3 regions of the Paraliobacillus zengyii genome follow, and region 2 is predicted to be linked to each of the others. Evidence: riboswitches for the same ligand, from Rfam matches in the RefSeq annotation. Region 2 holds a riboswitch; each other region holds the start of a gene.
What was found. A riboswitch is a leader RNA that binds a small molecule or an ion and turns the genes downstream of it on or off. The one in region 2 is predicted to bind cyclic di-GMP.
Positions count from the first base shown of each region.

Region 1: linked by a shared signal. The riboswitch ahead of DM447_RS17765 (pectate lyase family protein) and the one ahead of DM447_RS04220 (hypothetical protein) in region 2 are both predicted to bind cyclic di-GMP.
Region 3: linked by a shared signal. The riboswitch ahead of DM447_RS12310 (competence type IV pilus major pilin ComGC) and the one ahead of DM447_RS04220 (hypothetical protein) in region 2 are both predicted to bind cyclic di-GMP.

Region 1 covers NZ_CP029797.1:3,641,774-3,645,063, reverse strand. The annotation lists gene DM447_RS17775 (MFS transporter) at 1-365, opposite strand, end outside; gene DM447_RS17770 (ArsR/SmtB family transcription factor) at 378-1,427, opposite strand; cyclic di-GMP riboswitch class I at 1,613-1,701, shown strand; gene DM447_RS17765 (pectate lyase family protein) at 1,956-3,290, shown strand, end outside.
Region 2 covers NZ_CP029797.1:847,599-850,888, forward strand. The annotation lists gene DM447_RS04215 (carbon starvation CstA family protein) at 1-1,310, shown strand, start outside; cyclic di-GMP riboswitch class I at 1,412-1,496, shown strand; gene DM447_RS04220 (hypothetical protein) at 1,589-1,933, shown strand; gene DM447_RS04225 (ketoacyl-ACP synthase III) at 1,973-2,953, shown strand; gene DM447_RS04230 (sirohydrochlorin chelatase) at 2,990-3,290, shown strand, end outside.
Region 3 covers NZ_CP029797.1:2,404,386-2,407,675, reverse strand. The annotation lists gene DM447_RS12320 (type IV pilus twitching motility protein PilT) at 1-315, shown strand, start outside; gene DM447_RS12315 (type II secretion system F family protein) at 349-1,551, shown strand; cyclic di-GMP riboswitch class II at 1,605-1,685, shown strand; gene DM447_RS12310 (competence type IV pilus major pilin ComGC) at 1,738-2,070, shown strand; gene DM447_RS12305 (prepilin peptidase) at 2,133-2,888, shown strand; gene pilM (type IV pilus biogenesis protein PilM) at 2,902-3,290, shown strand, end outside.

The DNA of each region.
Region 1 (3,290 bases), 930 kb from region 2:
CCAATAAGAAAAGCCGCGCTATTTAAGAACCAAATTTCTAATAAGTCGAAAATAAATAGTACCCCAATTAAACCAACAATTATACATCTTGCCAGATCACATAGTAATAACAAATGTTTTCTATTATAACGATCTGCTAATATCCCGGTAAGTGGTTGAAATAAAATTGGTAAACGCTCAAGTGCCGCTACCAACCCCATGCTCAATGGAGAACCTGTTATAGCCAAAACCATAAGAGGAATAGCGATCAAATAAATTTGGTCACCACAAAAAGATATGACATTTCCACCAATAAAACGAAAAGCAGAGTGATTTTTCTTAAATTCAGATACTTCGTTAACACTTCTTTTTAATGATTCTGCCATCTCTTGTTCCCCTTATCTTGGATTTAGATATTGTTCCATCTCTTTTGGTAATGATTTTAGTGCATTTTTCTTCAAACAATACACTCCATTCACTATCTCTACTAATCTAGCTGACCTAAGGATTTTGAGATGATGATGAACCGTAGATTTTGCTATGTCTAGTTCATTTGTGATGTCTTGTAATGTTAAGGTATTTTCATATAATAGTTTGATCATACGGAGTCTAACCTCATCACCTAGAGCTTTATATCTCAGAACTAGAAAGTTATTAGGGATATGCGGTTTATTAGGAAATATACTTTCATTTGCTATCGGATAGTAGAAAACTTTTGTTCCTTCTATATCTGCTTCAATATTCCAAGGTCGATAAACATATTGTGGAATTAGCAAGACTCTACCGATACTTGGCTCTGGTAAATAGATAATCCCACCAGTTGCCCATTCTACCAACGCTTCAGGAGACATCCGCTTAGACATGTGAATTTTTGATTCTAAATCCGTTTTTAGATAGGTAGTAACCTCTTCTGGTTTTTCATTTTTAATAACCTGTTCGAACCAGCCTTTCATAACAGCAATGAGATGCTCCTTTAAATAAGCAGCATTTACATCGCAAATAAATTCGATATAAGTAGGAAAAAAAGGGTTGTCTTTTGTTAACGTCATTAATTCGGTTGCTGCGACGTGTTGTCCGATTGCCGCCCTTAGCCTTATTTCGTCATATTTCTGGCCGATGAAAGGTAGACAAATATACTTTAAATCTGTTTCAGATAGCTCTGTAATGTATGAAATGAAATGCTTGATTTCAGTAAATTCTTCTTGGTGAAGCAGCTGTAATAAAGACTTCCAAGTGTTTTTCTCTTCTACGGTGGCTAGGTGATTTAATAAGTCATCCGAGATAGAGCTTTTTACTTGTTCCCAATATTCTTGAGGCTTTTCTAAAGTCTTAATTAAAGGACTGTTTGTCACAGCAGCAATCCCCAATGCACATTCCCAAAGTAACGAATATTCGAGTTGAACTTCATATGTCTCTCTTTTTCTACTTGTGGTATTTAAAACATTCATTAAAGCACCTCTTTTTCTAATATAAATTAATTCTAAATTATTAGAACATTGAATTCAACATATTTAAAATTTTAAATTCGAATATTTTAGAATAAAAGAAAAATCGCCAGTAAAAACAGGACTATCTAATTATTTACTTATTATAGAAAAATTTGTTAAAATTAATAATATCAAGAATAACATAATATTATATTTGGCAAACCTATTGAAAAATAGGGACGCAAAGCTACGAATCTAAGGTAAAGTAATTTTCTATGATCGTCGGGTTGCATATTAATGACTATAGTTATTTAAACAAATGACTTGTGTTGTTTTTTGTAATGTAACTTAATGACAAGAAGTCGTTAGGTTTTTTGCTCTGTCGAGACGGTTTTGAAAATTGCACTTATATGAAATGAGAACTTAGGTTTTCGTTTAAGGAGGTGAATGGACAAGATCAACTTATTAAGGCAGAAGTTAAGTCATATGAAAATACAGTCATGGTGGTAAGCTCAGGGTGTGAAAATTTAAAACATTGGAGGAATTTTAATGAAGAATGTAATCACAAAGGTATTTACGCGTTTTTTATTGTATTCTTTTATACTATCTTTGGTGACGGTCGGATTCGCAAATCAGACAGTAAGTGCTGCAAGTCTTTCTATATCTAACAGTGGGGCTTGGTTTGAAACTGCATATGTAGAGTGGTCACCTATAAGTAATGCAGAAGGATATAATGTATATATTAAACCTGCAAGCGCTCCAGATTCTCAATATCAACAAATTGACAATGATTTAATTCGTAACTACGCTTCTTATTGGAGAGCTGACGCCGTAGGTCTTGCAGCTGGAGATTATGTAATGAAAGTGGACGGTTTACTTAAAGATGGCTCTAGTGTAAGCGATTACACAAATACACTTTCCGTAAAGGAACATGACAGATCTGGATTTGCCTTTGCAGGGAACTCACAATATGGCACAGCTTCAGGAGCTTATAATGAGGATGGGACACTTAGGGAAGGAGCTCAAGTTATTTATGTAACATCTGAGACTGCAACAACAGTTAAGCAAGAAGTAATAATCAATAGCTCAGGTGATAAGGAAACTGGAGTTGGTATAGGAGAAATTTTATCATTAAGAAAAAAGGGATATGATAAAACACCACTTGCAATACGGTTTATTGGCAAAATTACTGATGACAACATGAGTGGACAACTTAATAGTAATGGTTACCTTGAAGTGAAAGGTAATACAAGTTATTCAGAAATGAATATTACTTTAGAAGGTATCGGAGAAGATACGTATGCCTATGGATGGGGAATACTAGCGAGATATACTGGTAATCTAGAAATTAGAAACTTAGGCATGGCTTTATTCCCTGACGATGCAATTTCACTTGATACAGATAATGTGAATGTTTGGGTCCATCATAATGATCTATTCTATGGAACTGCAGGATCAGATTCTGACCAGTCAAAAGGTGATGGTTCAACAGACCTTAAGAAAGGTTCAACAGATATTACAATTTCCCACAATCATTACTGGGATTCAGGAAAATCTTCTCTAGTCGGGTTGAGTGAATCATCAGAGTTCTTTGTAACCTTTCACCATAACTGGTTTGACCATTCAGACTCTCGCCATCCACGTATAAGAGTGGCATCTGTTCATGTGTATAATAACTTTTTTGATGGAATCTCGAAATATGGAATTGGGGTGACAACAGGTGGTTCGGCGTTTGTAGAATCCAATTATTTTAGAAATGCAAAATATCCTATGATGAGTTCCTTACAGGGTACTGATACGTTAGGGAGTGGTACATTCTCTGATGAAGATGGAGGAATGATTAAAGCATACAATAATACAATTGTTGATGCTACAAGTTTAGTT
Region 2 (3,290 bases):
TAGACTTTATTCCAATGAGTTGGTGGAAGGGAAACTTGATTCAATTGCTTAATATTGCGGGATTAGGTCCAATATACGGAGCGGTTGCTGGCGCTCTGTATGGGCCAGTAGCATTCTTTTGGATTGTGTTAGGTAGTATATTTGCAGGGGGCGTACACGATTATTTTTCAGGAATGATGTCCTTACGTCACGGTGGGGCACAATTTCCAACGCTTGTTGGCCGATATTTAGGAAAGTATATCAAGTCATTTATTAATGTTATTTCACTTGTTTTAATGATTTTGGTTGCAGCAGCATTCACTGCTGGACCTGCACAATTGATTTCGCAAATTACACCATTAAGCTTTTTTGTTGCCTTAGTAATTATCTTTGCTTATTTTGTTATAGCAACTGTATTGCCAATTAATCGTGTTATTGGACGAATCTACCCAATTCTAGGAGCGATCTTGTTAATAATGGCAGCTTCTGTTGGAATTGCCTTGCTGTTTTCAGGAAAACCAATCCCTAATATTACATTGCAAAATTTGCATCCTGGTGATTTACCTATTTGGCCTTTATTAATGGTTACAATATCGTGTGGAGCAATTTCTGGTTTTCACTCGACACAAAGTCCAATTATTGCGAGTACAATGAAAAAGGAAACAGATGGGCGTAGAATTTTTTACGGAGCAATGATCACTGAAGGAGTTATTGCATTAATTTGGGCAGCTGCAGGGATGACTTTCTTTAATGGAACTACTGGATTACAAGAAGCATTAGCCGCTGGAGGTCCGTCAGGTGTTGTTAACGAAATTTCAACGTCATTACTTGGAGTTACTGGTGGGATTCTAGCGATATTCGGTGTAATTATTCTGCCAATAACCACTGGGGATACTGCATTACGATCATCACGAATGATTTTAACAGATATGCTTTCGAATATATTTGATATGAATAATAAAATTAAAGTACTACTTATTGCAATTCCAGTTTCTATTCCTGCATTCTTTCTAGCGACCATTGATTATACATTCTTATGGCGGTATGTTGGCTGGACAAATCAAGTGGTTGCAACAGTAATGCTTTGGACAGCTGCAATGTATCTAGTTGAAAGTCATAAATTTCATTGGATAGCAGCAATACCGGCTATTTTTATGACTGGTGTATCGACAACATACATTTTTTATGCTCCTGAAGGATTGGGACTTGATTATAGTCTTTCTTTAACAATTGGTTTTATTTTAACTTTATTAGTAGTAGCGTGGTATATAATCCAATTAGTTAAATATCAAAGAATTAAAAAAAGAAGTGCACAATTAAACATAGCATAACTAAAAGGTACCTTCTAAAGGTGCCTTTTTAAAGTTAATTTATTTAAATTAGAACTACTAATTTAGAACATATTATGATATTATATTTAAGCAATTATAACTATATACTTTGGCAAACTTATTGAAAAATGAGGACGCAAAGCCACGAATCTAAAGCTTTAGAGCAAAGATAGTCGAGCTGCATTTAGTCATTTAGCACGTATTAAAATGATTGTGAGCCTACAAATGTTTTTGTAGGCTTTTTTGCGTACATGGTATAAAAACAGGGGGAAAGTGTAATGGAAAAGTATAGTATTAAGGTTGATGAAACAAATAAGAAAGTAGACATGATTGTAAGTGGTTCATTTGAGCCTGCAGATGTGGAGCAGTTCGTGAAAGATTATCAAACAAAAATAGGTGCTATTACAACTAATCAATATACATTAGATGTTGATTGTACCACTATGAATATACTGACAAAAGATATGGTGCCGAGTTTAGAAAATTCATTTAAAATGTACAATCAATCAGGATTCGAAAAGATTCTTTTCACAATCAAGAAAAATCCTGTAATAAAAATGCAGTTGAAACGAATTGCTAAAAATTCAGGTTTAACAAATTCTGAAGTAGTCGAGATTGCATAAAACTAATTTAATGATATTGGTTTAAGGTGGGTATTGTTCGTGGAAAACATTAGAATTAAAGGGATAGATATTTATCATCCGGGTAAAATTCTGGATAATGCATATTTCATTAATCATTTTGCTGAGAGAGATAAAGATATAGAGAGATTTTTAACACATATGGGTAGAGATAAGAGATATGTGATTGATAATTCAGAAGAAAATGGATTGACAATGGGAGTCGCTGTTGCACGAAAATTATTAAAAAAACTAAATCTCACTGGTAAGGATATCGATATGATTGTATTTTCAACGCAAGTACCAGAGACTACTTTTCCTACTAATACGATGTTTTTACATGCTGCAATTGAGGCAAATAGTGAGACGATAATATTTGACTCTAATGCTAATTGTGCTGGCATGACAGTTGCTGTAGAACAAGCGTCTTATTATATGAAAGCAAATGCTCGAATAAATAAAACACTTGTTGTAGGCTCTGACTATAATTCGCTTATTAGCAATCCAGAAGATGAGATTACATATGCTAATTATGGTGACGCTGCTGCGGCTGTAGTGTTGGAGAAAACAAAAGAAGATTCTGGTTTCATTGATGCTATCTACCATACTGATTCAGTTAATCGTGATAAAATTATGTATCCTGGAAATGGCTTATCGAATATAAACAGTGAAGAAGATAAATATATTAAATGGCTTCCTTTTAATGCCGATTTGGCAATGCCACCGACTTATAGAATGTTAGAAAGACTATTAGAAAGAAATAATCTAACAACAAATGACATAAAAGCCTATTGCTTATCCCAATTCTCTTTAGCTAATATCTTGAAAATTCAAAATAAATTTGCTTTAGATCAGAAACAATTGATTTATGTTGGAGATCGCTTTGGTTATACAGGTACCAGTAGTCCATTTATTGCTTTACATGAAGCAGTAGAAACTGGCGTTGTAACACGCGGAGATTATGTTGTTTTTTGGACGATAGGTGCAGGTTTTCAACTTGTCGCAATGTTGTTTAAATATTAGTTTAAATGATAGAATGTTGTTAGAGGTGAATTATGTATGCGAGCAGTTCTTTATATATGCCATGGTAGTAAAAACGATCAAACGAATAAACAATTTCAATTAGAATTGGAACAGATGGAACAATACATCAATGCTCCAATCCAGATTACAGCTTTTCTTGAAGCAGAGCCATCAATTATTGAAGGTGTTACAAAATGTTCGGAGCAAGGTGCGACAGAAATTATTCTTGTGCCTATTTTTCTATTACCTGGAGTGCATGTAATAAAGGATATTCCTAATGAAGTGAAAATTGCACAACGCACATTTCCCGAGATACCTATCCATTTAGGTGAACCAT
Region 3 (3,290 bases), 1.6 Mb from region 2:
ATTGATGTTTTTCCTGCCCACCAAAAGAGTCAAATAAGAATTCAACTTGCTAATGTGTTAGAGGCCATTGTATCGCAGCGCTTGTTTCCTTTGGCAAAAGGATTTGGACGAGCAGCAGCAACTGAAATTTTAATTAACACACCTGCAGTAAAAAACTTAATTCGATCAGAAAAAATGCATCAGATTCCTAACACCATGCAAACGTCTAAAGAGTATGGTATGCATACCATGACGATGGATATAAAACGGATGTTACAACAAGGAATTATAACGCAAAAACATGCATCTCCGTATTTAAAAGATATGACTTTTTAGTTCAAGTTATGATGGGGGAAGAGGTGGAATTTTATGAACTATTATGCGTATAAAGCGAAATCTGTCGATGGCAAGATAAAAAAAGGGAAAATTAGTAGCGAGAATGAAAAAGAAGCGATCAAACAATTAAAGTCTCAAGGACTAATTTTATTTGAGATAAATGAATTGAACTCATTTTTATACAAAGATATTTATATAGGTAATCCAATAAAGAATAAGGATTTTGTTATTTTTCTCCGTCAATTTTCGACGTTAATAGATGCCGGTATAACATTAGTAGAAACAACTTCTATTCTAGAAGATCAAACACAAAGTAAACCACTAAAAAAAGCGCTACAACAAATTCAAAACGATCTAGAAGAAGGAATTGGCCTATCTGATGCATTAGCAGAATTTCCTCGTCTTTTCCCTGAATTATTAATCAGTATGATCCATGCTGGAGAAATTAGTGGTAATTTAGATGAAATCCTTGATAGAATGGCTACTTATTATGAGAAACAATACCAGTTAAAACAAAAGATCATAACTGCATTAACCTATCCTGTTGTGGTTGGTATTGTTGCCGTATTTATCACTATTTTTTTACTTGCATTTATTGTACCGATTTTCACGGACATGTTCCTATCTTTTGACCAAGAAATACCACCATATACAGCGGCGATATTAAGTATTAGCGATATGGTTCAGTCTTATTGGTGGATTATGATGATACTAATACTAGTGTTAGGTGTGACGATTAGATTATTAAATCGTCGCCCAAACATTTCTTATTTATTTGATGTCATCAAACTTCGAATTCCAATATTCGGTATGTTTATTCAAAAGTCTTTACTTGCTAGAATGACGCAAACATTAAGTTCTTTGTTAAATAGTTCTGTACCAATCTTACAAGCTGTTACGATAACGGAGCGGGTTATAGATAATAAAGTAATTAAACAAGTTTTGCGTGAAAGTAGAGATTCTCTTGAAAAGGGAGAGTCACTAGCCACGCCTATGGAAAAACATTGGGTTTTCCCTAAATTAATTACACAAATGATTGTTGTAGGCGAACGAACAGGTTCAATTGATGCGATGTTGAAAAAAGTTTCTGATTTTTATGAACAAGAATTAGATGAATCATCGGAAAAGTTAAAGTCGTTAATTGAACCGATAATGATTCTATTTTTAGCTGTAATCGTAGGTGCAATTGTTTTAGCGATCGTTATACCTATGTTTAGCTTGTTTGAAAATATCTAAAAGTGTAGACAGGTTATAAAAATGTAGTATAATAGAACTATTAGTATAAAACGAATAGTAGAAGCAATGAAGGTTTATCTGTATCTGGGCACTTGGATAAATTTGAGCTAGTAGTGCAACCGACTGACACCATTTTTTATGCTGTGAGTCTTTTTTTATAAGAGAAATTAAATGAGGAGGAATAATATGTTAACTAGAATGAAAAAAATGTTACGCAATGAGAAAGGTTTTACATTAGTAGAGCTTTTAGCAGTTATTGTTATTTTGGGTATTATTGTAGCAATTGCCGTTCCTGCAATTGGGAATATAATTGAGGGAGCACAGGAAGATTCTGATGATGCTCAAATTGAATTGGTACTTGATGCTGCAAGATTAGCAGATGTAGAAGGTGAATTTGACGAAACTGGTATGACTGCTGCTGAACTTGTAACAGCAGGTTATCTTGAGGGTAGTGATGATCTACCAGATGGCACAGTTACTTTTGATGAAGATACGAATCAATACGAATACACTGAGTAATAATATTTTAAAAAGATCCCTTCCCAAAGGGGTCTTTTATACATAATTAGGAGATAAAAAATATGGAAGTCTATTATATCGTTATCTTTTTTATTTTTGGAAGTGTATTTGGTTCATTCTATAATGTTGTTGGTTTGCGTGTACCGAATAATAATTTCTTAGAATCTGAACGTTCTTATTGCCCTCGTTGTGATAAAACATTGCATTGGTATGAGCTGATTCCGATTATTTCATATCTGTTTCAAGCTGGTAAATGCAGAAACTGTAAAGAAAAGATTTCCCCTCTTTATCCTACAATAGAATTATCTACAGCTTTCCTTTTCAGTTTTAGCTATTATTTTTTGGGGTTTCAATTAGAGTTAGTAATGGCACTAATACTCACTTCTTTATGTGTGATTATCGTTGTTTCAGACATCACTTATATGCTAATACCTAACAAAATCTTATTGTTTTTTCTACCGTTTTTAATTATCTTACGCATCATAGATCCGTTAGAACCATGGTGGTCTTCAATTGCTGGTGCAGCAGTCGGATTTATATTATTAACGCTGATCATACTTGTTAGTAAAGGTGGTATGGGTGCGGGTGATATGAAGTTATTCACTATACTAGGAATTGTGTTAGGATATAAAGGAATTCTACTAACTTTTTTTCTAGCAACTATCTTCGGCACAATTATCACATTGCTATTATTGGCTACTAGAAGAATCAATCGTAAAAGTCCGGTACCATTCGGCCCTTCTATTTGCATCGCTGCGTTAACTACTTATTTTTTTGGTAGTCAGATAATCAATTGGTACATTACATCATTTTTTTAAAGGATGAACACAAATGAGTTTATTTAACAAAGATAGAATAAACATCGCAATAAATGATACGATGATTCGATATCTTGTTTCCACTAAAAAAAACGTTACAGCTAATAAAGACTATGGGGAAATACCATTGGAACAAGGCATTGTTGAAGATGGAAAAATTTTAGATCAACAAAAGTTAACGACTATCATTAAAAATGTTGTTAAAGATAAAAAATGGAGGAATAAGCACCTCGTATTTTGCGTTCCAGATGCTTTTGTTACGATGAGAGAAGAATCAGTACCTAAACAATTAACTAAAGATGAAGTAAAAAAATATATTGAATTAGAATTAGAAGGTAGTATTCGACTGCCTTTTCAAAATCCAGTTATAGATTTTGAGGTTATTGCAGAAGAAGAACAAAC